DNA from 3 places in the Pelotomaculum sp. FP genome. Region 3 is predicted to be linked to each of the others. Evidence: riboswitches for the same ligand, from Rfam matches in the RefSeq annotation. Region 3 holds a riboswitch; each other region holds the start of a gene.
What was found. Region 3 has a riboswitch for cyclic di-AMP ahead of Psfp_RS21605 (CAP domain-containing protein). Riboswitches for the same ligand answer to the same signal wherever they lie in the genome.

Region 1 (10,026 bases), on a different contig from region 3:
TATGACGCCCAGAATACCACCAAGGTAGGTATACCAGGGAGCCTGGGGTATCTGGGCCAGGCAGCCGTCTCCCATACGGCAGACAAACAAGAGGACTGCAACCAGCAGGAGTCCGATGAGGTGAACAATAAAGGTGGTTTCCCATAAACCAACTACTTTACCGAGCGCAGAATTTAATGTGCCCTGGATAGCCATAGCCACCCCGGAAAGAGCAGCAATGATCAGAGGTAAGAACTTAGGCGCCATAATTGACTCCTCTACAACCTTTTTAACGTATTTTCTCCTTAAGTCCCTCCTTTATTCCCGGATAGTACCACACGCCGCTATCGCGGCGCCAGGTATCATGAAAACACCGTGCGATTTTAATCGCACACGGCGCGCCAGCGCCGGACCTGGGCATCTAACATAACTATTGTGCGAATGAATTCACACCTCGTATTCAGAGTAGGTCGCCATGCCGTTGGCACATGCACAGACATGTGGTGTAACAGAAATGATTTCGGCAACATAAAATAAACCAAACAGCATACCGCATCAAGAGATGAAAGGAGTTGTGTACATCTTGTACCGTTTATTGCCTATACTCATGATGCTGGCAGTAAGCCCCGACTCTGAGAAAAAGTTGGAAAACCTCAGTTCCTTCCTGACGGCAGCTAAAGATTCCGTAATGACCATTAGAAACGGCCTTGAGACATTTCAAGCCAATATGGCGCCGCTCATGATGAATCTGGCAGATAATAAATCAAACGCAGCAAGCCAATCCCAAACGGCCGAGGACAATGTGGCCCACCCCCCGGAATAATCGACCTGTACTTTTAACCGCAACGAGCAGTCCTGCGAGAGGGCTTACCGGCCGGGCTGCCGTTCTTGTCCGGCTTTTTATTTTTTTGTGGAGGTGTCAAAATGAAACAGGCAGTAAACCCGATCCTCTTTTTACTGGCAAACAACCCTGAGACCGAGCAGAATTTGGAAGTCATGATGTCCATACTCCAAGTCACAAACGAAGCGGTAAAAAGCATTAAAAACGGCCTTGATAATTTTCACGAAACCATACTTAAAATAAAAGACCAAACCCCTCACAACAGCAACCAGTAAAACGCTTAAAAGTACACCGTTATTAGATGTGCAAGTTGTTTATCATAATGACGTTCTTTGCCTCCGGCTGATCCAATATGGCGCTAACGCGCCGTAGCTCTATTGAATCAAATCAACACAACCTTAAAAATCATAAACTCTACCGGCTCGGCTCCCTGCATGGTAAACCATACTGAGGCAAAAACGTGGACTGGCTTTTAAAATGTAGTTGCGAATTTATTCGTAGATGACCTTACGACCTGCGATCAAAAAAGACGCCTGCTAAGGGCCTGTTGAAAAAGGGCTGAGCGTTCTTCACGCTCAGCCCTTTTGTCAACAGGCCCTTAGGCGCCCCCTTTTTTATTTAAGCTGGTCCCATTTCATGATCTTAGGTACTTCTCTCTTTTCACCTCCGTCTTCCCTGCTTTTATCAATTTCCTTGAAACCCGGCTTGGCAGGACCTAGTTCACTGCCGCAGGATGGACCTGCGGTATCTTGCTGCTGGCTTGCCGCCGTTTTACCGGGAGGGCACATCAAACCTGACAGCATTCCCATCATCTTGCCCAGGTCAACGTTTTGACTAAGGGCCGCCAGCATATTGAGCAATGTGGCCGGGTTTATTCCCTGCCCCGTGGAATCCCCATTACTTTGGGAACCCAGCATTTTTAGCAGCGCACCCAGCATGTTTTCCAGCGGCGGGCCTCCTGCCTGCGGCGTCCCGGCCATCAACGGAGGTAAAGGAAGCGTTGCCGGGGCAATGCCGGCGCTGCCGCCGTAACGCCGGTTAAGCAGATTCAATATACTCATTAAGTTTACAGAACTCAAATAAATCAGCATGGTATCCTGATCAATGCCGTATTTGGTCTGATGTTCAAGTATCCTGACCACAGAATCCTCAAGAGCGCCAGGACCGGCGCCGCCTTCCGTCATATCAATCCCTCCTAAGCGACAATCAAAACATTCCCGGAATATTGGGGAAATTCATTCCTCCGGTCATTTTGCTTACCTCGCTTTTAATAATATTTTTTGACTCCACAATAGCTTTGTTTACGGTTTTTAGGATTAAAGACTCCAATACGCCGGCCTGCTCCGGACGCAGCAGGGATGGTGCAATTTTAATGTCCTGCACTTCCTGATGCCCGTTGATAACAATCTTACAGGCTCCTCCCTCTTCGCTTATTTCTATGGTCATGTTTCTTAGTTCTTGCTGCATCTTTTGCACTTTTTCAATCAGTGCGCCCATGTTATTAATCAAACACGAAAGCCCCCTTTCAAAAACTAATTACTGCAAAAAAAAAGCTGCTTTCCAACAGCTTCAACAGCTTGGAGACTGCTGATTTAGTGACAATTTAAAATTGCATGTCAAATAAGATGTGGAGTGTGGCTGCAATAGCTGGTGCGCCAGCCATTGCAGCGTACCTTGAAATCCCCGGCGTATACAGCCAAACCCCGGCGGCAGTATTAACACCGGGGGTCAGCCAGTTGTCCCAAAAGATTCTTATATCCTAACATAAGTCTTTTCGCAAGTTCCGTCCTTATATCTGGGCCTCGCCAAGTGTTAGCGGAACGCACTCCAGCATCACGTCGTCGATTTTGACCGTATTGGTATTGGTAGAACCCGGCGTAAAGGCAAAACGGATCATAGCGGAGGCCACGTTTGTACCGGTAACCGGGGTGACAAACTGGACCTGGCTGTAAGATGTTTCAGGAATTCCTGTACTGGCCACGGTCTGGGTTCCAATACCAACCTGGATACCATTGTGATCAAAGAACACAACCTCGGCAGTCAAGGAGAAATCGCTGACCCCCGCGCCGAAAACATCTTCTCTTACCCAGAAGGTGAGCCGGTACTGGCGCCCGCCCACGATGCCCCTGGTCACCATCTGGAACAGAGACCCCGGTAATAGTGGATTCAGACGACCAATCTCAGCTGCAAAGGCGCCGGCATGGGAAACGGTAGTCTGGGCTACATTGCTGGCGCCCCAGAAGACCGGGTGAGCAGCGTCCGCCCAGATTTCCAGGCCGGGATCCCTGGCCAGGTTCCCCCGCGGACACTCTCTCGGTCTGGGGCAGATCTGTACAAAGATTTGGCGGTCCTCCACTACCTTGGCGGTAAGCTGGACAACAGCAGTCTGGTGAAGCCGGCTGGCTCTCTGGAGTTCCCAGTTGATATCCACATCGATATTGTGGAACTGTATAAAGACATCGTTCCTGTTGGAAATTTTCCTGGGAGTCCGCAGTTCAACAAGCTTGGTGAAAGGAAGGTCTTCGGCTGTGTGTCTGACCTCATTATTCTTGTTGACAAAGAAAATCTGCTTGTGGATGGTGCCGCTGACAATCACCTTTTTGACCGTATATTCTCTCAAAACGCCGGGTATGCCTCCAAGTGGCACTAGAACGATATCACCAGATACGTTTTCATCAACGAATACCGCTGTTCCCCTAAGGTCACGTATAGAAGCAAGAATTTTGTCTACCTTAATTGCAAGTTCGGGAAGGGTCATTGTACTTTCTACAACTTGCTCAACGTCAACTGCCTCAATGACAACCGGAACTTTGATTTCGATGCACGTCGCCGGTTGGGTCTCGGTGAAAAGATACTGAAATGGCACAGACATTCTCGTTAAACCTCCTTATATTTGATTATTTTAAAAAACCAACTGACCTTCGCTATTTCAGCCCATGGCCGGGCAAGGGATCTTGATAACCTGACCCACCTCGATGACATCCGGGTTGGTTATTTGTGGATTTAGCTCCAGGATCATTGGAACAGTTACTCTATGAGCAGCCGCAATCTTTCCAAGGGTATCACCGGCCCTAACGACATAATCAATGGGCGGACAGGGGGTCTCGGTTGGAGTAACTGTTGGTACCACTTCCTCAGGCACATAGACATCTTGCTGGATCATTTCGGTAACGGTTGCCGATACGCTCAGCACGACCTCGGTATGGACATCCACGCCAACCTGGTCAGCGCTTACGAACTCCGGCTCAACTGTTACGTCGACATCCATGCCCGGCTTGGCGTCCTCAATGATGACAAAGGTACGGAAATTAAGTTGCTGGTGCAAGGCGTGCACAGCCTGGTCAGGCTCGGTGCTCACGTAAACAATCTCCACATTTACGTAGCCACGGATGATAACTTTGCCCTTAAGTATTTTGGTATCGGTTATTTCAGCATGGTCGACAATTGCATCAAGGACTTTCATTATGTCGGGCTTCGACTCAGGAACTGCAATACTTTCTCTCAACACCACCTGGGTGTCCCCGGCTCCGATTTCGCGGTCTACTTTCAGCTTTCTCTTGGTATAACCTTCCTCATTCTTTAATAGGGTTGGGACATCATGCAAAGTCCTTGTTTCAGAAACAAACACGGTTAGCTTGATGATAACGTCCGCCCTCAGCGCAGGGTCGATTACCGGTTCTACATCCGCTGCTTCAACCTCTGCCAGCACGTGGACATTCATACCTGGCTGAGCATCCGGGACCTCCACGAAAGCACTGAATCTGATGGTATGGTGCAGGTCGTGAACCGACTGCCGGGGTTCGAATGCGACATAAAGGATCTGGAGTCTGACCTCGCCGTCTACAATGACCTTGTTGGCCACCAGTCTCTTATCGGTTATTACAGCCTCCGCCTTGACCTTGAGGATTTTTTCAACTTCCGGCTTTTCTTCAGGTACTTCAAATACGTCACTGACAATAATCTGCTTGGTTTCTTTGTCCCCAATCAGGTGCTCAACCGTAAGATCCGCAGTCTCCAGGGCCACATTTCCTGCAGGCGTTTCGGTAAGTATCTCCATCTCATCGACTTGGGTTATTTTTGCAAATGTACTCAATACTGCTGCAACGTCAAATTTACGCGGGTTCCTTCTGCTGGTAGTCAGGCTCACATCCTCGACTGTAAATTGAACAAAGTAGTCATCTCCAGGTTCGGCGCCCGGCACATCCACATAGGTCGTGAAATTCAAGTCGTCATCGAATGAGTGGACAGACTGATCCGGCTTAAAAGCAACGTAGGTCACTTGTATAGAGAGTGTTCCTTCTACAATAACTTTGTTGGGGACAACACTAACGTTTCTAACTTTGGCGTCTGCTGTTTTTGACAGAATTTTTTCTACATCCGGCTTCGCTTCAGGAACTTCAATCTGTCCCTTGACTACGGTCTGGACTCTATTTTCACCCTGGACCAGATTGACTTTAAGCCGTTCGGTTCCAGCCATATTTACTCCTCCTTTCAAAACTTTTCTATACTAATATATGAGGGTGATTCAAAAAAGTGCTAAAAACGTAGCGTAAACGAAAAAACGAAAGAAAGAGGAACCAGGTCCTCTTTCTTTCGCTGCTAATTATTACTCTTTTTTGTAAAAAAAGGGTACGTTCATCTGAGCCCTAAGAAGGGGCGGCCGGATCTAGCCATTAAACATCTGCACAAACATCTTGCCGTAAGGGCCTCCGCTGACTACACCTATCCCTACTTTGGTGTAGTTGCTGTTTAAGATATTGGCCCGGTGCCCCGACGAGTTCATTAAATTTGCGTGAGCGCTGCTAACCGTGGAAGCTCCGGCCAGGTTCTCTCCGGCATAGCTGTACTGCACGCCATACTTCTTCATCATATCGAACGGCGAACCGTAGGTGGGCGAAGTGTGGCTGAAATATCCATTGTCAATCATATCCTGGGCCTTCATCCGGGCCAGTTTGACCAGGGTCGGGTCGCTTTGCAGGGGCTTCAGTCCCGCTTTTGCCCGCTCCTGGTTGACCAGATTAAGCATCTGCTGCTCGTCGGCGGTCAGACCGCTGTCCGTGGTAGGTGTTGTGGGTGTTGTGGGTGTTGTAGGTGTTGTAGGTGTTGTGGGTGTTGTGGGTGTTGTGGGTGTTGTGGGTGTTGTGGGTGTTGTGGGTGTTGTGGGCGTAGTTGGAGTTGTCGGCGTAGTTGGGGTTGACTGAGAACCTGACACCGGCTTGATAAACATCTGTACAAACATCTTGCCGTAGGGCCCCCCGCTGACCACCCCAATACCTACTTTGGTGTAGTTGCTGTTTAAGATATTGGCCCGGTGCCCCGACGAGTTCATTAAATTTGCGTGAGCGCTGCTAACCGTGGAAGCTCCGGCCAGGTTCTCTCCGGCGTAGCTGTATTGCACCCCATACTTCTTCATCATATCGAACGGCGAACCGTAGGTGGGCGAAGTGTGGCTGAAATATCCATTGTCAATCATATCCTGGGCTTTCATCCGGGCCAGTTTGACCAGGGTCGGGTCGCTTTGCAGGGGCTTCAGTCCCGCTTTTGCCCGCTCCTGGTTGACCAGATTAAGCATCTGCTGCTCGTCGGCGGTCAGACCGCTGTCCGTTGGCGCCGGGGATTCTACCGGTGGCTGTGAAGGAGTGGTAACTACCTTTTTCCCTCCGGCAAACATCTGCACGATAATCTTGTAATTACCGCTGGTGATCACCCCAACTCCAACCTGGTCAAAATTGCTGCTCAGCATTTTGGCCCGCGTTGTACCTGAATTCTGCAGCGCGCTAAAGGCTGAACCGATAGTTGGAGCTTTGGCAATGTTTTCTTCCGCGTAAACAAACTCGATCTGAGCAGCCTTCATCATATCCTGCTGAGACCCGTAGGTAGGCGAAGTGTGGCTGAAGTAACCGTTGGAGGCCATGTCCTGGGCTTTTATCCGGGCCAGGCCCGAAAGCGCCGGATTTACCGTGAGTTTCGCCAGACCGGCGTTCGTCCGGGCCTGGTTGATCAGATCGACCATCTGTGATTCATCGGTAGTCAGGGGGACATAGGCGTCTGCCGCCAGGGCTGTTCCCGTTAAGCCCAGGGTCAGCAGCAAGGCAAAAAGGAACATAAACACTAAGGATCTCGGCCTTAGGCCTTTTGACTGGAAGCTCATTAGTTGATTTTCCCCTTTCTTTGTGCCTCCGGAGTTAGCTGACGGGTTCGGTAAAAAGAATAAACCTACCCTTTGAGAGGTGGGACGTTAGACGTGAGATCTGGGAAGTTGGGTGGTAATGCAGCCGTTGGGACATTTGCCGCAGACAACGGAGCGCCTGTCATTTTTCCTCCAACACCCGCTTAATTGGCTGTTTAAATTTCCGCTTTCCGCAACTTTCGTTTAATGTCTCATTTTCTTGTTCTCATGTCCTGGCGCACAACTCAATGGGATTCACCCCTGAGATTGGTTCCTCCGTACCCAAATTTATTGAGATTCGGCCTTTATTCAGTCATCAAGCGCCAGTTAGCTGGTTATTTGGAAAGCTGCGCTATGCGCCCTTGCCAATTACAGCTGCCGGGCCTGCGACTAACATGGTAAAATAAAAATAGGCATGAACAAGATAATGCTTGTACAGCCTACTATACCTGCTAAAGGGACGCGATGGCAAAGCCGGTAATATTAGTTCAAGACCTAAAATATTAGCAACTAAGGTACTTAACTACTGACCTTTCAAATTAACACCTAATTAGAAATAGATGTTAAAATGTAGCAACCTGGCTTATAAAAGCTAAACAAATCTGATCTATACAGGATAATTCAGATTTTCAATGGTTTTTTTATTCTTCTCTCAACATATTCAGGTATTTTCATAGCAGTTCCAAACCTGCTTTTACTGGAAGCGGTTGACAACCGCAGCTTCAATATTCAGGATCTTTAATAAAGTTTCGGCATCTCTCGCAGAAGGACCTGTCAGGAACACTCTGGCCTGTCCGCCGGTGATCAGTTTCCGTATGGTTTCAAGGACCTGTATCTCAGGTGTCCTGTCGGTCTGGAGAGCGTCCTCCCCGTCTCCTCGCAGCGCCGCGACGAACCCATTGTTATAGCCAAGGTTGCTGCCTTCAGCATAACCCTTATCATAACCGGACTCAAAACCCTGGTTGTATCCAAGGTTATAGCCAAGGTTCTTGCCGGCCAGATATGCTTCTTCAGTTAATTTCTTTTTACCAAGCCGGTGGTTTTCCTGACAGCCACGAGCAAAGCTCTTTTCGAAACCACCGGATATGTTATTGCTCATGGTCACCGCCCTTTACCGATGCGCTTAATTCCTGTTCAAACCATAGCATCGGGATAACGCCTTTACGGGCGCCAGTTTTTGATTGCATTGGGGGTGTAAAAAACCGCTCCTAAACCCTCTGTGAGTACCAGACACTCCTGTCCATCCGCCCCATCGACAAAACAGGTCAGAATAAACAATTTTTTCTTCAGCCCTTTTCGAAACCTCTTTAATAACAGTTCATCGAGGTTGTTTAGTTTACCAATCACCTGCCTGGAACCCATAACCACCAGGGAATACCGGCCGTCAGCCTGCCTGTTGAGGGAAATCTGTACAGGTGTTTCACGGCCTTTACCAGACATCTGATGTATCCCTTCAAGATACTGCCGTGCTACCGCTATGGCCTCTTCTCTGTTATTAAATTTGGGACCAATCGCTGGAATGTTTTCTCCCAAAAAAGTCAAGGCAGCGTCGCCTGAGAAAACTGACCGGTAAACCATATGGTAAGCCTCCTCGGTTATTAATATATGGCCGGGATGGCCTAAAGGTGAGGCGGCTTAAATCAAAACTTTAATACTTGCCTGACCTTCACAAACACTAAAATTCAAATCCCAGGCGATCCATCACATTGCTAATCCGGTTAAAAATGGTCAACTTATCCGACCCTGCGAACAACAAGCCCACCGCTTTCCGTTCCTGGTCCAGGATCAAAGCTCCGCTGTCACCCGGTTGGGATATCAACTCGGTAACAACCTGATCGGAAAACCATACCTTCTCATCTTTGTCCATCTCGACCTGCAGCACTGTGCCGACCGATTTTATAGCTCCGTTGGTAAGGCCGGTAGTCCTGCCGCTTTTTTGCACCTTTTTGCCCGGCTTAGCCTCCGCCACTCCCGTGATATCGCCTATTTCAAGAATAGAAGGCGCTACCAGGTCTATTGAATCAATTTTAGCCAGCGCGCAGTCCACCGTGTTCTCAGTACTAAAGCGTTTATAAAACCGGATTTCATAGTCCCTTTTGACTATATTGAGCAGGAAGTTGCCCCCCCGCGCCACAGACGAGGCCACCGGACAATCCGACCTGGCAACACTTTTCTCCAGGGGAACGTAACGCAAAAGTGTACCTATGCGGTCTTTGAGCGTTCCTCCATCGTATGGACCTGGTTGCAGGATGGGGTCTCCGGGTTTGGCCCGGGCCTCCTGAATGCTGGAGCCATTGGCAAGGACATGGTTGTTGGACAACAACATCAGTTCCTTGGTTTGCTTGTCTTTAACCACCGCTCCAAAAGTACCGGCCGTTGACTTGTAGTGTCCTATGCTCACTCCCGGCTGAGCCGGTCTTTCCCTTGAAGTCCTGACTCCAAGCGCGCGGACAACTCCTATTTCAACCACATCGGTATTAAGCCCGCCTATTTTTTCAGGCACCACATGACCACGCATGAGGTTTTCAACAGGCAGCTTTTTTTCCACATAAACAATAAAGGCCGGTTCTCCGGTGTTTTCCGATCCAATCTCCTTATGCCCTATGCCAAGGCCGACAACATTCTGAAGGCGCAACAATTTATCGCGCGTTTTGTTTAGCGCCCTAAAATACCGTTCCATGCGCAAACCCCCTTTAATTGATAAAGGTTGTTCGAAAAGCCTTTCGAACTAGAATTTTTGCCCCTGCACCATCATATGCATGAGTCTTAAAAGGGGTACGCGGCCTAATATGGTGAAACAGGTATACCCAACCGAAATTTTCCTCGTGATTCCATCCCGCCGATGCCGTCAAACCCGGTAATGGTCCCCGCAATGATATCCTTAATAGAAATTGGATCATATATGGAGGTGTAGGCGATTTTCTCCATTACAAAAACCGGGTCGTAGGCGTGAATCATCACACGCTGCGGGGAACTGGCAAAGTTGGCGCCTGCTTTTAGCAGAGATTCATAATGAGATTGGCAGGCGCCGGCAAAA
Region 2 (10,026 bases), on a different contig from region 3:
GCCGCGGCAGCCAGGCAGAACAAAAAAGTTATCGTGGAAATCGTCTAGGGGTAAAATACACCCCTAGACGTTCCCTTAAGCCTTGCAGGACTTTGCGTTTTTGTGCGATTGAAATTGCACCTACATCAAAACCAGCTTAAAGATGATAATGTGGGTGCATATTTTCATTGGTAGTTTGTGATTGAAAAATCATGATTGGTTCATTCGCACATTGACCCATAGGAATGCAGGATATACCTACGCCCTACGACTTACGACTAAAATATACCCACGTCCCACGACTCACGTCTCACGTCCCAATCCGGAGGTTTTCTATGGAAGCTATTCACCTGATCCGGCCGGTGCTGGTCAAGGTAAAAGTTACAGACGCCTATAAGAAGGCGGCGGCAGCTGAAGTGCAGGAAGCGCTGCGGCGGGTTGAACTGGAGCTGCAGAGCCTTGATTTTCAGGAAAGGCGGCTGGTTCCCGAACTGGAAAAGAAAAACCCCCAGGGGTTTGCCGTCGCCCGGCAGCGCCTGGACCAGGAGCGCAGCCTGCGCCAAGAAAAACGCCGGCAGCTGCTCGACCAGCTCAAAGGGATAGGACAACTGGCCGAAGGCACGGAGGTACTGTTCAGCAAAATGGAAAGCCCGGTTGAGCTAAAACTTGGCGATGATTGGAGTAAAGTGCTGGGTGTGGAGGTTATTGTTCAGGACGGTACCGTCATTGAAATCAGGCAGGGGGGGATCGGAAAGGACCACGGCCATGCGTGATGAATTCATCCGGATTGGAAAAATACTTAAGAGTCAGGGACACCGGGGAGCTGTCAGGGTATTGCCGCTGACCGATTTTCCCGAACGCTTTCAAGGTATGAAGCGAGTCAGGGTTAAGCTCCGGGACGGCGGCGCGGACTACACCATTGAGGAAATAAAACCGCACGGCAAATTCCTGACCATCAAGTTTAAAGAAATCACAGACATGGATGCCGCCGATAAGCTCAGGGACTGTTACCTTGAGGTCACCCGCCAGGAACTGGTACCGCTTCAGGAAGGCAGTTATTACATATTTGATATTGTCGGTATGAGTGTATTTGATCTTGATCAAACACTTCTGGGAAAAGTAACGGATGTGCTCCAGACCGGAGCCAACGATGTTTACGTGGTGGAAACCGCAGGTAAACCCCTCCTGATTCCTGCGCTCAAGCAGGTTGTCCGGGAGATTGATCTGCCGGGGCGAAGGATGCTGGTTGAACTGCCGGAAGGGCTGGCTGATTAAATGAGATTTGATATCCTCACCCTTTTCCCGGAGATGTTCACGGGACCCTTGACCTCCAGCATTTTAAAAAGGGCCCGGGAACGCGGCGTCATCGAGGTCAACCTGGTTAATATTCGCGATTATTCAACCAACAAACACCACACTGTGGACGACACCCCTTACGGGGGCGGCGCGGGGATGGTCATGGGGCCGGAGGCGCTGACCAATGCGATCGAAAACGTCGTGGGCCGGTACGGTCAGTCTTCCCATCGCGTGCTCCTGATGTGTCCCCAGGGCAGACCTTTTAGTCAGGCCCTGGCTATGGACCTGGCAGGCGAGAAAAACCTGCTGTTGATTTGCGGCCACTACGAGGGGATAGACGAGCGGGTGCGGGAGACAATGGTAACGGACGAAATCTCCATCGGGGACTACGTCCTGACCGGCGGAGAACTACCGGCGGCAGTGGTGGTGGACGCGGTGGCGCGTCTGCTGCCGGGCGTGTTGGGAGAGGCGGCTTCATTTGAAGAGGAATCTTTTCAGACCAGCCTGCTGGAGTATCCCCACTATACCAGGCCCAGGGAATACCGCGGGCAAATGGTACCGGAGGTCCTCCTAAGCGGTCACCATGAGGAAATCAGGAAGTGGCGAAGGCGGCACTCACTGCTGCGCACCCTGGCCCGCCGGCCGGATCTGCTGGAGCAGGCGGAATTGACCCGGGAGGATAAAGCCATTCTCAGAGAAGTGCTGCAAGACCTTGCAAGTCTTGATCTGGATTAAACCAGCCAGGGTTTACTGGGGTATGTTTTCCAGGAAAATTCTTGCCGCGCCACACTGTTTATGCTATAATAACGTTTGTTGAGCAAACGCGGGCTGTTAGTGTGCTCGGGTATCCTATTTTTTTGCAAAAGATCTCAAGCTTAATTTGACATTATGTACTTAAGATCTAGAGGGAAGGAGGGACTTCTTGATGAACCTCATCCAATCGCTTGAACAGGAACAGCTTAAAAAGGATATAGTAAAGTTCAATCCCGGTGACACGGTCCGGATACATGTTAAGGTTGTTGAAGGCGGCCGCGAGAGAATTCAGGTCTTTGAAGGCGTTGTAATCAGGCGCAGGGGCGGCGGCATCGGCGAAACTTTTACAGTTCGCAGGGTTTCCTATGGGGTAGGGGTGGAAAGAACATTTCCCCTGCACACACCAAAAATTGAACGCATTGAGGTAGTAAGGAGAGGCCGGGTTCGCCGGGCCAGGTTGTACTACCTGCGCGGACTGCGCGGCAAGGCTGCCCGTATTCAAGATAAGCGGTAGATGGAAAGGGACTGGACATGGCGCAGTCCCTTTTTCGTTTTTTAGCGCTGAAGGGCAAAAAAAGAGTTGGTAATGCCGGGAAGAAACAGGGGGGAAGCGCGGTGGAGGATAAAAGCATAGAAGAGTTGCCGGAAAAACCGAAAAACAGCTCCTTCTTCAGGGAGATTACTGAGTCCATCGTTATCGCGGTGGTTCTGGCCGTATTGATCAGGCTGTTTATCCTGGAACCTTTCTACATACCATCCGGTTCGATGGAGCCTACTTTAAAGGAAGGCGACCGGATTATCGTGAGCAAATTGAATTACCATTTCCAGGACCCTGCGCGGGGGGATGTTGTCGTCTTCAAATACCCGCTTGATCAGAAACGTAATTTTGTCAAAAGGCTGATCGCCACAGGCGGTGAGACGGTAGCTCTAAAAAGCAGCCGCCTTTATATAAACGGGCAGACGGTACCTGAAGATTACCTGCCGGCGGGTCTGCGCTTTAATGACTACGGGCCAAGAGAGGTACCTCAGGGCAGCTACCTGATGTTGGGTGACAACCGCAATAACAGTGATGACAGCAGGGTCTGGGGGTTCCTGCCCAGGGACCTCATGATTGGCAAGGCGGTCCTGATTTACTGGCCGCTGGACAGGATCCGCATTATAAACTAGTCTATTTGAAACGGTGACCTATGGATATACAGTGGTACCCAGGCCATATGGCCAAGGCCAGGCGGCTGGTCAAGGAATACTTGAAGCTGGTCGATGTTGTTATCGAGGTGCTGGACGCCAGGATACCCTCCAGCAGCCGCAATCCCGATATAGATGAGCTGGCGGGGCAAAAACCCCGCCTGGTGATATTAAATAAATCAGACCTGGCAGACCCGGAACAGACCAGGCTTTGGAAGGCTGTTTTGGCTAAAGCCGGTTTCCCCTCCGTTGCCGTTGATTCCATCAGCGGGAGTGGGGCTAGAGATGTTTCCGGGCAGGTCAACAAGCTGGCGGCTCCCAAAATACAAGCGCTGGTATCGAACGGCAGGCGGCCGAGGGCGCCGCGTTGCATGGTGCTGGGCATCCCCAACGTCGGGAAGTCCTTTTTTATCAACAAGCTGGTAGGTCAGCGCGCCGCCAGGACCGGTGACAAGCCCGGGGTTACCCGCGGCCAGCAGTGGGTCAGGGTGGCCGGCAACATTGATCTGCTTGATACCCCGGGTATTCTGTGGCCGAAGCTGGAGGACCAGGAAGCGGCTTACCGCCTGGCCGTGACCGGGGCGATCAAGGACGAAGTCTATGACCTTTATGGGACAGCGGGCAAGCTTTTAAAGTGGTTGGCTGACAATTACCCTGAAGCGATACGGGAGCGGTACCAGATTGAGGACTTGACGGCTGAGCCGGAACAATTGCTGGAGGCTGTCGGGGCGCGCAGGGGTTTTTACATATCCGGCGGGGCCGTCGACTCGTTAAAGTCGGCCCGTATCGTTCTTAAAGAATTCCGGGAGGGCAAACTGGGGCGATACACCCTGGACAGACCGCCCGTTTGAACCTCATTAATCTCGAAAGGCCGGGGGTTTTATTGATTCTTACGGGCTTGTCTTTGGCGCAAATAAAAGAGCTTCTCAAGAGCCCCCGTGAGGATCTGGAAGAGATCCTTGCCGCTATGGCAGAAGACCCGAGGGCAGGGGTGCGTAATCTGTACCAGCGGTGGAAACGGGCTGAAAATATCAAGGAGGCCGAGCATAAGCGCCTGGCCGGGATGTTTCTGTACGAGGAGGATTTGTGGGCCAAAGGCCATGCGGCCATAGCAGGTGTGGACGAGGCGGGGCGGGGGCCCCTGGCCGGGCCGGTAGTGGCGGCAGCCGTTATTTTACCGGGTGTAATCCATCTAAAGGATTTAAACGATTCCAAAAAGCTTACTGCCGCCAAGAGGGAAACTCTGGCCCGGCAGATTAAAGAGGCTGCCCTGGCCTGGGCTATCGGCCTGTCTACGGTTGAAGAAATTTATCAGGAGAATATCCACCAGGCCGGACTCACCGCCATGCGGCGCGCCGTGCTGGGACTAAAAGATAAGCCCGTCTTTGTGCTGGTTGACGGTTTTAAAATTTCCGGACTCAACCTGCCCCAGATGCCGCTCGTTGGCGGGGACGGCCTCAGCGCCTCTATTGCGGCGGCTTCAATCCTGGCCAAGGTGGAAAGAGACCGGATCATGGACTCTTACGACCAGCTCTATCCCCAATACGGGTTCAATCGCCATAAAGGCTACGCCACACCGGAACACCTGAGCGCTCTGAAACTCTACGGACCCTGCCCGATCCACCGGGCCGGCTTCCAGCCTGTCAAGGATATGACGGAACAGGCGGATGGGGGCTTGTTCGGATAAGTTTGCAGATACGACTGTGAAAACAACAAAATGCCACTTTGCTTTGAACATGGAAATAACACTTCGGGTGGGTCTGGAAATGTAGGTGCAAACCCTGTCTCCGGGTCAGCGGCATTGGGAACTATTCTATGCCCATCTGGGCGTGAGCGTTTGTGCGAATGAATTACCACGCATCCGGATGCTGGAAATTATGTTGTTTTTCAGCTATCGATGTTAGAGTTTGCAGGTGATGCGAATGACTATCCGGCGAAAGCTGCTGGGGCGGCAGGGTGAAGACGCTGCAACTCAGTACCTGGAAAATAATAACTACCAGGTGTTATGCAGAAACTATAGCTGCAGGCTCGGAGAGATCGACATCGTGGCATGCGAGCGGGATGTCATCGTCTTTGTTGAGGTTCGATCACGCAGTTCCAACGATTACGGCTTGCCTCAGGAATCGGTTACCAGCCGGAAAAAGATGAAGCTCAGGCAGCTGGCCTGGCATTATCTCAAATCGGTGGGTAAGACCAACGCAAGCTGCAGGTTTGATGTCATAGCGGTCCTGTTTGACGGAGAGGGCCGGGTAAAAAAGCTGGAACATATTGAGAACGCTTTTTAGCTTGCCATAAACAAAAGGCTCGCCGATGCCGGCGAGTCTTTTTTGGGCGTCAGGACTTTCATAGTAATTTAGCCCATACGTTCATGTCTTCAAATCCCACACCAATATTACAATTTTTGATTAATACTCCATAATAACCATATCCGGCGTTGACGAACACACTATTCATACCAATTGAACTACTACGGGCGATGGTGTACAGACACCGGAACCGTTCACCCTTCAGCCGGGTTTCCATTTGTTCCAGGAGAAAACTGGCCAGCCCGTGCCCTCTCCACTGGGGGAGCGTGGCAAAGTCAGTCATCTCCGCGTTTTGCTGGGGGCGGTTTATCTCTGCCGAGGAGGCAGCTATCAGCTCTCTGTTGTGCCAGGCTGTTATATAGTAAGTACTGTCTTGAGCGATGGTCGATTTGAGGTAATCGGGATCAAAAACCGGAAATGGATAAGTAGTAAAAACCTTTCTGTATAACCGGGCCAGGGCTGGGCAATGCTCCTTTTCACCCCACTTAAACGTTATCCCGTCAGGAATTATACGTTTTACTGTTCCGTCCTTGAACTTGGATACCAATTGATCGACCAATTCCTTGCCTCTGGCGTGTGAAGGTGTTTGTCGCTGGTTGCTTAGGTACAGGGCAAAGACGAGGGCTGTCTCCTTGCCCTTATAATAACCGGGAATAGCTGCCTCCAACTTCATCCCGGCGCCTGCAAAAGCGTTCATATAACCGGTTTTGGATTTAAGCCAGATCTTGTCGAGGCCGTTTTCTAAAGCCTTTCCCGCAAGGAGTTCAACCATTTCTCCTGCAGCATGGTCCCGTGTAAGGTTGAATTCATAGACAGTAATTCGCCGGTTATAGGGTGAAACCAGAATACGGCAGTCAAAAGCATTGCCCTCTATGATTTCCCAGCGATCCAAGTAAATATCTTCATTTTTTTTGATTTCGATAGACATGAGCTTCTCCTTTACGAGCGGTATAGCGAGCTTTGCGCCGGTTTCCTTCCGGCACCAGGCTTACAGTCAGGTTGGATGGGTCAAACAGCTTTTGCAGGCCGACCGGTTCATGCCTGATAATGTGTTCCTTACACAAGGAGCAGGTGGGGGAGCAACCGGAACCAGGGTTTTGGGGTTCCTCGTAGACACATATGACGCCCTCGTAGTTGCGCAATACAGTTTTGGTGTTGGTCATTGACAGCTGGTAATTAGGCAGGACCGGGATTTTGCCGCCTCCTCCCGGCGCGTCCACAACGTAAGTGGGTACGGCAAAACCGGAAGTATGGCCGATTAGCGCTTCCATGATTTCTATCCCTTTGGCTACAGGAGTACGGAAATGTTCGATGCCCCGGGATAAGTCGCACTGATAAAGATAATATGGACGAACACGGTTTTTCACCAGGAGGTGCGACAGTTTCTTGATAATCACCGGGCAGTCGTTGACGCCTCTCAACAGGACCGTCTGGTTGCCCAAGGGAATTCCGGCATCGGCCAGCCTGGCCAGGGCCTGGACAGCTTCAGGCGTGAATTCACGCGGGTGGTTGAAATGAGTATTGATCCAGACAGGATGATATTTCTTGAGCATCCTGACCAGCTCGTCAGTAATCCTTTGCGGCATGACCACCGGGGTACGGGTCCCAATGCGAATTACCTGTACATGTGGAATTTCCTTCACCTTGCGGATGATTCGTTCCAAATGGTTGGTGGAAAGTATAAAAGGATCTCCTCCCGACAGCAGGACATCACGTATTTCCGGGTGGGCTTTAATGTATTCAACGCCAAGGTCAATATCCTTTTCCGTTGTGCACCTGTTGTTGTCGCCCACTTTGCGCTTGCGGGTACAGTGCCGGCAGTACATGGAACACTCGTTGGTGACAAGCAGGAGCACCCGGTCGGGGTAGCGGTGGGTCAGGCCGGGTACGGGAGAATCTGCGTCCTCATGTAAAGGATCGTCCATATCGCCGCGTCCCTCTATAAGTTCCTGGGGATTTGGTATGCACTGCATACGAATGGGACACCTGGGGTCATCCTTGTTGATCAACGATGCATAATAGGGGGTGATGGACATAGGGAAGACATCGCAGGCCATCTGGATATCCCGTATCTTCTCATTATTGAAGTCGATATATTCGGCCAGTTCTTCCACCGACTGGAGCCTGTGCTTCATTTGCCATCGCCAATCCATCCAGTCTACAGTGTTTCTGGATTGTAGGGATAAGATTTTTGCATTCATAGGTTAAATACCTCCTGTCAATTTTTCTCCCCCGGCTAAACAGCATTAGGGTAACAATGGGGTTAAGGAAGAATAAAAAGGAAGTATATTGAAAATAAAATGGCCGGAAGAAAGATCCGGCCAAAAAAATATACAGCCCAATTCTTCCCTTGTACGCCTACGAGGTTAGCTGACGGATGCGGACTAAGGGTAGCCCTACCATTTGAGATGTGAAATGTACACGTCTCAAACAGATTAACCCCAAAAATTGGTTCCCCCGCTCTTCCTTTTGGGAAGACTCGGCGCTGATAGAATGGTCTTTGATATTCAATATGTCTTGATGTAATTTTAGTTATAAATATTTCTTATGTCAAATGAGATATATGGTAGCATATGGCAGTATACCGGAGTTATGGCATTGTAAACGGATACATGCACTTTTTATGCCTGAGTTTTAAAAATTTAGCCTTGCAGGGTTGTTTAATTACTGCTGAAGGAAATGCTGAGCCATATGGGAAATCGGAAATTTTTGTGATATAATATCCGACAATAGTCTTGTTTTATTGCGAGGTGGCTACAATTATCGATAAGCAGCTGGAGTTATATATGGACTGGATTAAGGATCTGTTTATCCCCGATCAGATGCAAATTTTCTTATACGACCTGGTATTATCCGTTTTAGTATTAGTTTTTACGTACATCCTTATCAAGGTGCTTTACCGCTTCTCGAACCGGGTATTGAGAGAAAGCGGGCAGGGCGATAGCGAGCAGGCAGAGAAGGGGGTTATTTCTGACGAAGCTATACGTTCGGCGCGTATTTTACTGCAGACAATAATCCTCTATGGGGGTTATTTTATAGCGGCTATAGTGATCCTGGAAATTTTCAATGTGAAGCTCATTTCACCGGACGATTTAAAAACGCTGGGCGCCAAAGTGTTAAAAATCATCGGGATCCTGGTTGGAGCGAAGCTGGCCATTAATTTCGGCCAGTTGGTTGTGAAGCAGGTTTTTGATAATCACGAAACGACCGGCCGCCGGGCGCAAACCCTGGAAATACTGCTGCGTAGCGCCATCACTTACCTCGTTTTCTTCATGGCCTGCCTGATGATCCTGCAAATTTTCAACGTTAACACCAGCGCCATCCTGGCCAGCGCCGGTATCCTTGGCCTGGCGGTAGGTTTCGGCGCGCAAAACCTGGTCAAGGATGTCATCAGCGGGTTCTTTATATTATTTGAAGACCAGTTTAGTGTGGGCGACTTTGTGCAAATAGACGCGGTAACCGGCACCGTGGAGGAAATAGGGCTGCGCACCTGTAAGATCCGCCAGTGGACCGGTGAGCTTAGCATCATCCCCAACGGGGGGATTACCCAGGTGACCAACTACAACCGGGGACCCATGCTGGCCCAGGTAACGGTGGGTATCGCCTACGAAGAAGATATCGACCAGGCCATCAAGGTATTGAAAGATGAGTGTGAAGCAGCCTGCCGGGAAATCGAAGCCATTATTGATGTGCCCCAGGTGCAGGGCGTTATTGAACTGGGGCTTTCATCGGTAGATATTCGCGCCGTGGCGCCTACTTTGCCGGGTGAACACTGGGCTGTAGAAAGAGAGCTGCGCAAGCGCTTTAAGTACGCGCTGGACCGGGCCGGTATCGAAATCCCCTATCCCAAGCAGGTCATTTACCAGAATAAAGAATAAGATACCGGGTACCTAATTTTAACTTATTGATAGGTCATTGCTTAATCGAAATCAGGAAATATTAAAACGATATCCTGTACCCCATATGGTTTCAATATAATCCGGATTAGATGTATCTTCTTCTATTTTTTCACGGATTCTCCGGATGTGAACGGCTACTGTCGCAATCTCTCCCACATTATCCACACCCCAGATCTTTTCAAAAATATGTTCTTTACTGAACACCCGATCAGGGTTCTCAGCCAAGAAGACCAACAGATCAAATTCTTTGGCGGTAAATGGAATTTCCTGGCCATTCAGGTGAACACGCCGGGAGCTTTTATTGATTACCAGTCCTTTAATTTTTATTTCTTCGGGGCGATTGACAACTTTTTGATCAACAAGGCGATTATAGCGGGCAAGATGGGATTTAATTCTTGCAACCAGTTCGGCAGGACTGAAAGGTTTAGTCATGTAATCATCAGCTCCTAGCCCCAATCCTCTGATTTTATCAATATCTTCTTTTTTGGCAGAGACAATAATGATAGGTACATTACTCCTATTGCGTATTGTCCTGCAGATTTCAAAACCGTCTATTTCAGGCAGCATGACATCTAATATGATAATCGCGTAGTTTCCTTGCAAAGCAC
Region 3 (10,026 bases):
AACCGGCAGGTAGGGAGCAGTAACCGGACGGTGGTGTTTGAATTGAAAAACCCCGGGCGCTACCTCTTGAAAACGGGAGTGTTTATACGGCGCCACTGGCTCCAGAGTCTTATCCTTAACCGGCTCACCCTTTGACTGGCCGGCTTGCTTCTCTTCTTCAACTGTACGATCTGTAACTGCAATCACTTTATTTTCCCCACCAGCTGCATCTTTGCTGGGTTTTTTTTCAGGCTCATCCTGGATAACGCCTTCTTTGGACTGACTTTCCCCAGTAAACTGCTGGCGGTAATAAAAGTATGGTTTCCAGTTCACAGCCTCTCACCTCCTAAAGTATAGTATGCAAAAGTTTACCAAGAGGTAAATAGTTTAAACTAAATTCCAAAAGCTTCACCAATTTATATATACTGACATATTTATGAAATAAAAATATAATTATACGGGACTAACGGTAATCCGGTCTATTGTTAGTTCCCTAAGGAGGTTAATTTATGGAAACTGAAGGCTTAAGGCCATTCCCCCCATTTGAGACCGTTTGCATTGAAGTCCCGAAGGTATACGATTTCTGCTTTCAGGCAGAACGACGTGAAAACGTCTGCACGCCCTTAGGTCAATGCTGTCCGCCTGAAGGCGCCACGGTCAACTGTATCATCAACTCCGCCGTTTGTTCTGAAGTTGGCAGGAGCACACCCGATAAAACAGGACGGGCAAATGTCACTTTCGCTGTAACGGTCACTTATACACTGCAGGTCCTGGATGCTGGCGGAATGATAGTTTGCGAGTTTGAAGACCTGATGTTCAGCTTCACCAAAACTGTAGTTCTCTGCGCACCGGTTGGTACCTTTACCAACTGTGAAATTGTCAGTTCCGCATGTACCTGCCTGATTCTCGGCAACCAGATTTGCTGTACTTTCGATCTTTGCTTGGTCATCCAATCCCTGGCTATAGTCAAATTGCTTATACCGAGCTTCGGATTCTGCACGCCGGCCATGTGTGAACAGGTTTCGCCCCAACCCCCGTTCGTCTGTCCGCCTACTCTATTCCCGCCGCAGTGCAAACCGCTCTGCTAAAGAAAGGGGCAGGGCATAACTCCCTTCCCTTCCGGATTGGCATGCACGCAAGGAGGCAAAGGATGTTGCTCTATCAGACGCATTTTACTGTAACGGGTCTGGGCGATTTAGAAAAAGTAAATAAGATGAAAAAGGCCATTTTATGCATAGAAGGGGTTAATAAGGTAGAAATAACAGGACTGAACAGGGTAAGTATAACCTATGACCCCACTAAAGCAATGCCCGGTGTATTCAGTTCTATTATGAGCAGTTTAGGTTTAAGAGCGCCCGGTGGATGAGGAAAGTGCTAGACACGGTAGTTGCCGGGTAAACAAAGGTTGGGCTTCTAGAGAAGCCCAACCTTTGTTTTAGATAAATATTACCATCTTACTTTAATTTTCAACTTCTCATATCTATTTGAAGGTAAAAATATTTTATTAAACTACAGACCCATTCATCGTTTGAAAACGATTTTGTCTATATTGATCATAAAAAATATAATCTGACAGTAATAGTATTAAAAATGCCGAATCCCAGTAATATTTATACTGGGTACGGGGGAACCAATTACTTGGGGTGAATCCCATTTGCGCCATGCGTGTAATATTAGTGTGAAAGAGGACAAGCCTGCCCGTTATTTCTGGTTGATAGTAGCCATGGGGCGCCACAACACACTAATTTGGCAAAATGGGTAGGGTATCTTTCACCGAACCCGCCAGCTAACCCCGGAGGCGCTAAGAAAGGGGCAATCCTGTTGACAAGCATCAAGCGTTTACTGTTCGTGCTCGTCCCTTGTTTATTATTAATTTTGGTCGCCGTACCGGCAGCTATGGCAGCGCCATCAGATCAAGGTGAGGTAAGTTCAAACTGGGGCGATATTTATGGCTACAATGATTACTATGGTTACGGCAATCCAACCGCTACAAATGAGGCCGTACTTGCCGCGACACCAACAACTGCCGCAACGAACCCGCTTCAGTCTTATTGGAACAAGTACTATGGAACTGGATTTAACCAGAAACCGGTCACTACTACACCAACTACACCAACTACACCTACGACCCCAACAACTCCAACAACTCCTACGACACCGACCACCCCTTCCGGGACCAGCGGATTAACAGCCGACGAGGCGCTTATGTTCGATCTGGTCAACCAGGAAAGGGTAAAAGCCGGACTGCCGGCTTTCACACTCGATCAAAAGTTGACGGAACTGGCCAGGATGAAAAGTCAGGATATGTACCAGAACAATTATTTCAGCCACACATCACCAACATATGGCTCAGCGCTAAACATGGAAAGACAAGCGGGCTATTCGGCCAGGGTCATGGGTGCGGAGAACATCGCCAAGGCGGCGACAACGACACGGGCACATGAACTGTTTATGGGCAGTGAGGGGCATAAAGCCAACATTCTCAATCCCCTCCACGACTCAATTGGTATAGGCATCACCAAATCAGGCAGCGGGGTAGTTGTCACCCAACTGTTCAGTGGTGACTAAACAACTGACTAAAATTAAAACCTCAGAAATTTTTCAAAGGTATAATCATTATTCTTCAGGCACGCGAGAGCGTGCCTGTTTTTTTTGCTGCCTCCACGGGGAAATAGAAACGAATCATATGGTACAGAATAAAATATAGTTATACCAAACAGAATAAACCCTGCCAGCTTTGAATGAAAACAGGGCCTGGACCAAGAAAGGGGATACAATTTGATTTATTTCGATAGCGCGGCCACCTCCTGGCCGAAACCTTCTAAAGTCTGGGAAGCCATGGAGCACTGTATAAAATTCGTAGGAGCCAACCCAGGCAGGTCAGGACATCAAATGGCACTGGAGGCGGGACGCCTCGTAGATGAAGCCAGAGAACTTCTGGCCGCCCTGTTCAATATCAAGAATCCTGATCGTATTGTATTTACCATGAACGCCACGGAGGCGCTTAACCTTGCCATTAAAGGCTTGCTCAAGGAAGGCCAGCATGTAATCACCAGCTCTATGGAGCATAACTCGGTAACCAGGCCGCTCTATGTGTTACAGGGTAAAGGTGTCGAAGTCACCAAGGTTCCCTGCGCTAAAGACGGCTCGATCAGCGTCAAAGATATTGAGTCGGCTATTAAACCGAACACCGCTGCCGTAGTAATCACACACGCTTCAAACGTTACCGGGACGATAATGCCGATCGGTGAGATTGGCCAACTCACCAAGAAAAAGGGACTCTGTCTGATTGTTGACGCCGCTCAAACAGCCGGGGTTTTTGACCTGGATGTTTCATTCATGGGTATAAACCTGCTTGCTTTTCCGGGCCATAAAGGGCTGTACGGGCCTACCGGAACAGGCGGCCTTTATATCGACGAGAGGCTGGAGTTGACGCCCCTGAAAGAAGGAGGCACAGGCAGTTATTCCGAGGCGCCCGGACAACCGGAAGTATTGCCGGAGCGTTATGAAAGCGGCACGGTTAACTCGGTAGGTATTGCCGGATTGGCGGCAGGTTTAAAATTTATACGGATGGAAGGAATGGAAAGGATTAGAAAACACGAGATGGACTTAACCAAGCGCTTCCTGGAGGGAGTTTCCGGACTGAAAGGTATCACGTTGTACGGACCGGAAGAGCTTTACAACCGCGCGCCTGTCGTATCATTCAGCCTGGAGGGAAAACCGTCCGGGAAAGTGGGGTATGCGCTGGACCAGCAATATAAAATAGCCTGCCGGGCAGGCCTGCACTGTGCGCCTGATGCGCACAGGACCCTGGGTACCCTGGAGCAGAGACTGGTACGCTTCAGTTTTTCCTATTTTAACACTGAAAAAGAAGTTGACTTTGCCATTCGTTCTTTGGCCGAGATTGCTGAGATACCGCCCGGGGAGTTTAACAAGGGTGAGGATAAATCTTGCGGCTGCTGAAATTTGGGGAAAAAACCGGTATCAAAAACTCGATTCTCATCGCCTTTTACCGGAGCTAAATTACGTCCCATTTTGCACAGCGGGATCCCCAGCGGCCAATTACTTTTTCATTCTCATAAATCTCAACTATCTCGCATACATTCGAGCACCCGTTACAGTCAAAGCTTCCAGTGCGATAGGGAAGACCGGTTACAGCAAATCCTTTAAAACTGGTACTATTACCTCCCGCTGTCTTTTCCTTGGCCAACTGCGCGGCTCCGATTGCACCCATTATATTAAAGTATTCGGGTATAATCACCGGCAAACCCAAGGCTGTTTCAAAGGCCGTCTTAATCCCTACATTGGCGGCAACACCGCCCTGGAACACCACCGGAGGTAATATTTCCTTGCCTTTGGCCACATTGTTAAGGTAATTGCGAACCAGCGCGTCACACAGCCCTTTAACAATGTCCGGGAGTCCATAACCCATTTGCTGTTTATGAATCATGTCCGATTCGGCAAAAACAGTGCAGCGCCCGGCAATGCGCACAGAGGCTTGGGAATTAAGAGCAAGTTCGCCAAAACTGGTAATGGGGATGTTGAGGCGGGCAGCCTGCTGATCCAGAAAGGAACCGGTTCCTGCGGCACATACTGTGTTCATGGCAAAATCAGTAACGATGCCATTCCTCATAATAATAATTTTGGAATCCTGGCCGCCTACCTCCAGAACTGTCTGGACATCCGGCACAAGCATGGAAGAAGCGACGGCATGGGCGGTAATCTCATTTTTTATAACATCGGCGCCCACCATAACTCCTGCCAGGTAGCGACCGCTGCCGGTCGTACCTGCGCCGGCTATCTCAATGTCCGGCGGCACTGCCGCCGCCGCTTCTTTAAGACCTTCCTGGATAACCTCTATAGGTCTGCCCATGGTACGAAGGTAAAGGCCGGTTAGGACATCTCCGGCCTCGCTCATTACAACAATATTTATACTGACTGACCCGACATCAATGCCTAAATATGCTTTCATGACAAATCCTTTCTGTAACTATTTAACCGGTTAAACAATTTCTTCTCGCCGGCAAGAGTTTTTTCCTTCTCATCAGGTCGGTAAATGCCTCCAACCGGGTAGACATGCCTGCTTTCCCGGTCTGCTCGTCCAGGAAAAAAGTAAGTACGGGAATATCATAATCCCTGCTGACCCTGGGCAGGATGGTGCGGGCGACAATTTCCGGGATGCAGGTAAAGGGGGCCAGCTGGATCATGCCATCAAACCCGCGCTTGGCGCAAAGAATGGTGTTGCCGATTGAATCGCGGCCATGTCCTCCTACCAGTTCAGGGAGATAGGGGGCGGCGGCTTCTTTGACAGTCATTCCTTCAGTTGTTTCATTCCAGGTGTTATCCCGGGTCCACCCTGTAAGGAACATGGACCTTTCTACTTCAACCCCCAGATTGCCGAGTGTTTCTTCAATCTCCAGGTTGCTGGCAGGCTCCAGTAATACGTAGATTTCCCCAACAATACCGACCTTCAGTACCATACGTTGGGGATCCTGCGGGATATTTTTCAAGGCTTCCAGAGCAGCCGCTTCAGCTTCAATAATGTGCGGCGTGGTGTAAGCCTGGTCAATCCACTCAAGCGCCTTGCGGTAGACCCTGGAGGTGTTGTCGCTGGTTAGTTCGCGCGGTCTGGTCACATGGCTCATTTTTTCTACGTTGTCCAAAGCCTGTAGTTTGCGCCAGGCTCGCTTTATGTGGGAAATAATGCCTCTTATGGAAACACGCGCTTTGTTAAGCGCCAATACGTTTCTGATGAAGTTTAGAGGGTAATGGCGGGGGGGCTCGAATACGATCATTTTTATATCATGACCAATGTCTTTCAGGATCTTGTGATGAAGCATGGCGTATTCCCCTGCCCGGCAAGGGCCCACACCGCCTGTCGTGACAATGGTATCGGCGCCCATTTCAATACATTCCAGGTAAGTTCCCATTAAGATTTTTAGTGGAAAACAGGCAAATTCGGGTGAATACCGTACGCCAAGATCGAGCGTGCGCTTGCTGGGACGGGGGGGGGGCACCACTTCGTTACCGAGGTCCTCCAGGAGCATTTTAAATGTTCGCCACGATTCACCCATTCTTGGAAAAGTCACTTTCGACAAGCAAGCGCCTCCTTCCTACGTCTGACCATATCAACGAATGCCTCCAGGCGGGTGGTCATGCCTGCTTCTCCTGTTTGTTCATCAATCATCAGGGTCATAAAAGGAATATCACTGTGTTTTTTGGCTTCCATTTCGATTAATTTATTCAACAGGGAGTCAGGACCGCAACCGAAGGCTGTTAAGTGCAGGACCCCGTCAATTTTGTTCTGGTTAAAAAGAAAGTGGGCCGCCTTGAGCGCCCTGTCACTGAAGGTCCAGAAAAGTCGTTTTGGCAGGTTGCAGTTTTTTTGAAGGGCCAGTAAGGCCGGGTGAATATTTTCGGCCGTGATGACTCTAACCCCATACTTCCTTAGCTTATCAATCAAATTCACGCTAATGAAACTGTCGTAAATAGCATAGGGATAACCAAGTACGGCAAACTTCAAACTGGGCTTGACAGAACCGTCAAAATCCGCCCCCCCGGTCTGGTTCTCCAGGAAATCCATGGCCTGAACGGGGCTCCATCCTTTTCTCAAAAGTCTGTTATAGCGGTGCAAAACCCCCACGGCTTTCAAATATGCAAGGAGTACCGATAATATTGGCGCTCCCAGGCGCTTACCGATTGCAAGGTAAGCTTTTACAACCGCAAAGCGGCCTTGTCTTGTATCCATGCGGACATCGATAATAGGCGGTACATTCTCAATAGAATACCGGATCATATCGGGCAGGCCAAGAAATTTGGGACAGTAAACTGTTCTCCGGTTCAGGCAGACCACCCTTGGGATGTAAAGGTAATCGACCTTGTCTTTAATATCCATAACATGGCCGTAGAATAGTTTAACAGGTACACAGGCGTCAGCCAGCGCCTCACGAGTCCCTTGATCCAAAATACTTTTGGTGGTCCTGCCGGATGTTACTACCTGGACGCCGAGTTCATTGAAAAAGGTCCGCCACATAGGGTAGTAAAGATAATATAAAAGAGCCCCCGGAATGCCAACCTTAATAGTCACACCGGTCATAGCCTCCTTAGTTGATATTGAGTTCTTATTACTATACTGGCTGCAGGGACAGGTTATGCCCCTTCCTTTTTTCGTTTAAAATTCTATATTTCTAGGGAAATTCCTCCAGCAATAATCAACAAAAAAAGAGCCTGACAACGAAAAAGGCCGCCTCTGCCGGACGGCCCTTTGGTTTTTCTTTACTGTATTTTAACCCGGTGCATTTTCTTTTGACCTCTTTCAGTCTTAGGCATCCGGATCTCCAACAGTCCGTTGTGATAGTTGGCCAGGGTTTCTTCGGGTTTTACCTCCGCCGGCAAGGGCAGCATCCTGCTAAAAGTACCATAGTATCTCTCGGAGTGGAAGATGTTATCTTCGTCAACTTCTTTAAATCTTTTCAACTCGCCTTTTAAACTCAGTGTGTCAGGAGTTACCGCGACTTCAATATCATCCTTGGACTCAATACCAGGTAGTTCAGCTGTTGCAACAACCTCCCGATCGGTCTGGTAAAGGTCAACTCTCGGTCCAAACTGTTCGGTAGCAGTCATAAGGCCCCGTTTTAAAAAATTGTGATCGAAAATTTTATTCATCTGGTTACGCAAATTGCTGATTTCCCCAAAAGGATCCCAACGTACTATACTCATTTTTTCACCCCCGGATGAAATGTTTTAAATTAATATTTTGCAAATTGCTTATATTTATACCTGCATGAATGCGGGCGTACGCCATATTAGATATTTTGATATGGAAGAACTCTTTACGGCTTATATTGGCAGGCACGGCAGGATAATGATATCGGTTAGGCGAATAAGTAGGAGCAAAACAATTGTGTACTGGAGTGATTATGATCAGCGATCTTACCGAAAAAGTCCTTCGCTCGAATATAATATACCGTGGTAGAATTCTCAACCTCAGGGTTGATACGGTAGAATTACCCGACGGCCGTACGGCAAAAAGGGAGATTGTGGAACACACGGGGGCCGTGATCATCGTCCCGGTAAAACAGGATGGTGAGCTGCTTCTGGTAAGACAATACAGATCCGCTACCGGCAGGACCGCCCTGGAACTACCGGCTGGGAATATCGAACCGGGAGAAGAATTGGAGTCAGCAGCCCTGCGGGAACTACAAGAGGAAACAGGTTACAAAGCTAAAGAGTTAGTCAGGTTGTGCAGCTTTTTCAGTACTCCCGGTTTCTCTGATGAGGAATTGCACCTATTCTTTGCATCAGGCTTGACCCTTCTAAACCAAAACCTTGATGACGACGAATTTGTTGAGGTGTTAACGGTACCCTGGGAAAATGCAATTCAGATGATCTGGTCGGGTGAAATCTGTGATGCCGCGTCAGTGGCCGGTATTCTGGCCGTGGACAGCTATATGAAAAACCGGCTGTGAGCCAAAATGCTCCGCCGGTTTTATTGTCAAACTAGCTAAAAATCATTCTTCGAATGATCTTATTCAAAAACAAATTCCTTGCCGGACAAGCGGGCAGTACGGCAGTAACCGGCATGCTGTCCGGTAAGGTCGGGAGTGAACCTCTTGCCCGCAATGCTCAATACCGTTGGAGACAGCCGTATGGCCACCACCTTGGCGGAGCTGTTTCCATCAATACCTGCATGGATTACCCCCCGGCAGTTCCCCAACACCAGCACGTTGCCGCCTGCCATCACCTCTGCGCCAGGGTGGATATCGCCCAGTACAACAACATGTCCCGCATAAACGATACGCTGTCCCGAACGCAGTGAACGCCTGACCATGAGCGCGGCTTCACCATCACCAACCGGCGAAGGAATTGCGCTCTGGCTCTGGTACTGCCGGGCCGCTTTAGAGCGTGTCACAACACTGCCGTCAGGGTTGGGGACCATTCCGTATTGCCGGCAGATATCCTCAAGCTCATCCTTTTGGCTGGTGGGGATTTTCTGGTGAATGTCAGCTATGGAAAACTTGGCGCCGCTAAAAAACCCCCTGGCCGACTCCATCTTTGAGCGCAGTGTATTTTTGATATCTTCAAATTCTCGGCTTGGGTCAAGGACAATTACCAAGCCGTTCCTTGTTCCTTTAAAACTAACCATTTGACTGCCCAAAGGTAACCGCCTCTTTCCACAATTTTCTCAATACCTTGTTTTAATTCGATTTTACTTGACTTAATCCTTTAAAATTCAGAAATATTATCAATAAAAAAATCGCACCCTGCATAAAAAGATCACTTTTGCGGCAATCTCAATTTAAGTGCACTTAATTGTCCCTTGTGCCCGGCAAAACAAATAGATCAATAGCGCTACATAACTGGTAGTAACTGGTTCACAATTGATTTTGCGGCTGACTATAATGTTTAGTGTCAATTTAAGCTTATTTTGCGGGAGGTACTAAAATGTCCGAATGGAGGAAGGACCCCATCGTTGACCGGTGGGTTGTCATCGCCACAGAACGCTCCAAACGCCCTTCCAACTACAAAGAGATCAGGGATGAAAAGAGTTCCAGCGAATGTCCTTTATGCGAAGGCCACGAAAAAGAGACCCCTCCGGAAATAATCGCTTATCGCGAACAGGGAACCGGCAGGGACACTCCCGGCTGGTGGATGCGGGTAGTGCCAAACAAGTTTCCCGCAGTTGACATCGAGGGCCAACCCTACCTGCAGGAACGCGGTGTTTACCAGTTCATGCGCGGGGTGGGCGCGCATGAGGTTATCGTTGAGTCAACCAAACATGAGCCAGGGCTTGATACGCAATCAGTGAAACAGGTGGAGGAGGTCGTCTGGGGCTGGCGTGATCGATCCCTGGATCTTCGCAAAGACCAAAGGTTGAAATATATTCAAATATTTAAAAACACCGGCCACACGGCCGGCGCTTCACTGGAACACACCCATTCGCAGCTGATTGCGACACCTCAGATACCGAGCGAGGTCAATGCGGAAATAACCGGGATGAATGAATACCATAACCGACATGACAGATGCGCCCTGTGCGATATTATC

Region 1: linked by a shared signal. The riboswitch ahead of Psfp_RS22110 (CAP domain-containing protein) and the one ahead of Psfp_RS21605 (CAP domain-containing protein) in region 3 are both predicted to bind cyclic di-AMP.
Region 2: linked by a shared signal. The riboswitch ahead of ablA (lysine 2,3-aminomutase) and the one ahead of Psfp_RS21605 (CAP domain-containing protein) in region 3 are both predicted to bind cyclic di-AMP.

What each region holds. Positions count from the first base shown of each region.
Region 1 covers NZ_QFGB01000005.1:13,552-23,577, reverse strand. Annotated here, with positions in the region: gene Psfp_RS03345 (DMT family transporter) at 1-246, opposite strand, end outside; gene Psfp_RS03340 (hypothetical protein) at 563-802, shown strand; gene Psfp_RS03335 (hypothetical protein) at 904-1,095, shown strand; gene Psfp_RS03330 (hypothetical protein) at 1,435-2,004, opposite strand; partial or broken gene Psfp_RS03325 (YbaB/EbfC family nucleoid-associated protein) at 2,027-2,338, opposite strand; gene Psfp_RS21455 (hypothetical protein) at 2,434-2,583, shown strand; gene Psfp_RS03320 (SPOCS domain-containing protein) at 2,610-3,692, opposite strand; gene Psfp_RS03315 (SPOCS domain-containing protein) at 3,750-5,297, opposite strand; gene Psfp_RS22110 (CAP domain-containing protein) at 5,487-6,911, opposite strand; cyclic di-AMP (ydaO/yuaA leader) riboswitch at 6,979-7,303, opposite strand; gene Psfp_RS03305 (hypothetical protein) at 7,684-8,088, opposite strand; gene Psfp_RS03300 (hypothetical protein) at 8,151-8,567, opposite strand; gene Psfp_RS03295 (hypothetical protein) at 8,665-9,669, opposite strand; gene yabG (sporulation peptidase YabG) at 9,774-10,026, opposite strand, start outside.
Region 2 covers NZ_QFGB01000032.1:34,855-44,880, reverse strand. Annotated here, with positions in the region: gene Psfp_RS13085 (KH domain-containing protein) at 1-48, shown strand, start outside; gene Psfp_RS13080 (YlqD family protein) at 315-752, shown strand; gene rimM (ribosome maturation factor RimM) at 706-1,254, shown strand; gene trmD (tRNA (guanosine(37)-N1)-methyltransferase TrmD) at 1,255-2,010, shown strand; gene rplS (50S ribosomal protein L19) at 2,201-2,542, shown strand; gene lepB (signal peptidase I) at 2,644-3,195, shown strand; gene ylqF (ribosome biogenesis GTPase YlqF) at 3,216-4,064, shown strand; gene Psfp_RS13050 (ribonuclease HII) at 4,061-4,900, shown strand; gene Psfp_RS13045 (YraN family protein) at 5,136-5,498, shown strand; gene ablB (putative beta-lysine N-acetyltransferase) at 5,557-6,447, opposite strand; gene ablA (lysine 2,3-aminomutase) at 6,422-7,720, opposite strand; cyclic di-AMP (ydaO/yuaA leader) riboswitch at 7,860-8,014, opposite strand; gene Psfp_RS13030 (mechanosensitive ion channel family protein) at 8,306-9,397, shown strand; gene Psfp_RS13025 (response regulator transcription factor) at 9,449-10,026, opposite strand, start outside.
Region 3 covers NZ_QFGB01000019.1:43,141-53,166, reverse strand. Annotated here, with positions in the region: gene Psfp_RS09610 (hypothetical protein) at 1-312, opposite strand, end outside; gene Psfp_RS09605 (hypothetical protein) at 489-1,067, shown strand; gene Psfp_RS09600 (hypothetical protein) at 1,130-1,345, shown strand; cyclic di-AMP (ydaO/yuaA leader) riboswitch at 1,561-1,794, shown strand; gene Psfp_RS21605 (CAP domain-containing protein) at 1,801-2,547, shown strand; gene Psfp_RS09590 (aminotransferase class V-fold PLP-dependent enzyme) at 2,758-3,942, shown strand; gene Psfp_RS09585 (acyl-CoA dehydratase activase) at 3,998-4,951, opposite strand; gene Psfp_RS09580 (CoA protein activase) at 4,974-6,077, opposite strand; gene Psfp_RS09575 (acyl-CoA dehydratase activase-related protein) at 6,065-7,075, opposite strand; gene Psfp_RS09570 (Hsp20/alpha crystallin family protein) at 7,255-7,698, opposite strand; gene Psfp_RS09565 (NUDIX hydrolase) at 7,881-8,447, shown strand; gene minC (septum site-determining protein MinC) at 8,507-9,136, opposite strand; gene galT (galactose-1-phosphate uridylyltransferase) at 9,424-10,026, shown strand, end outside.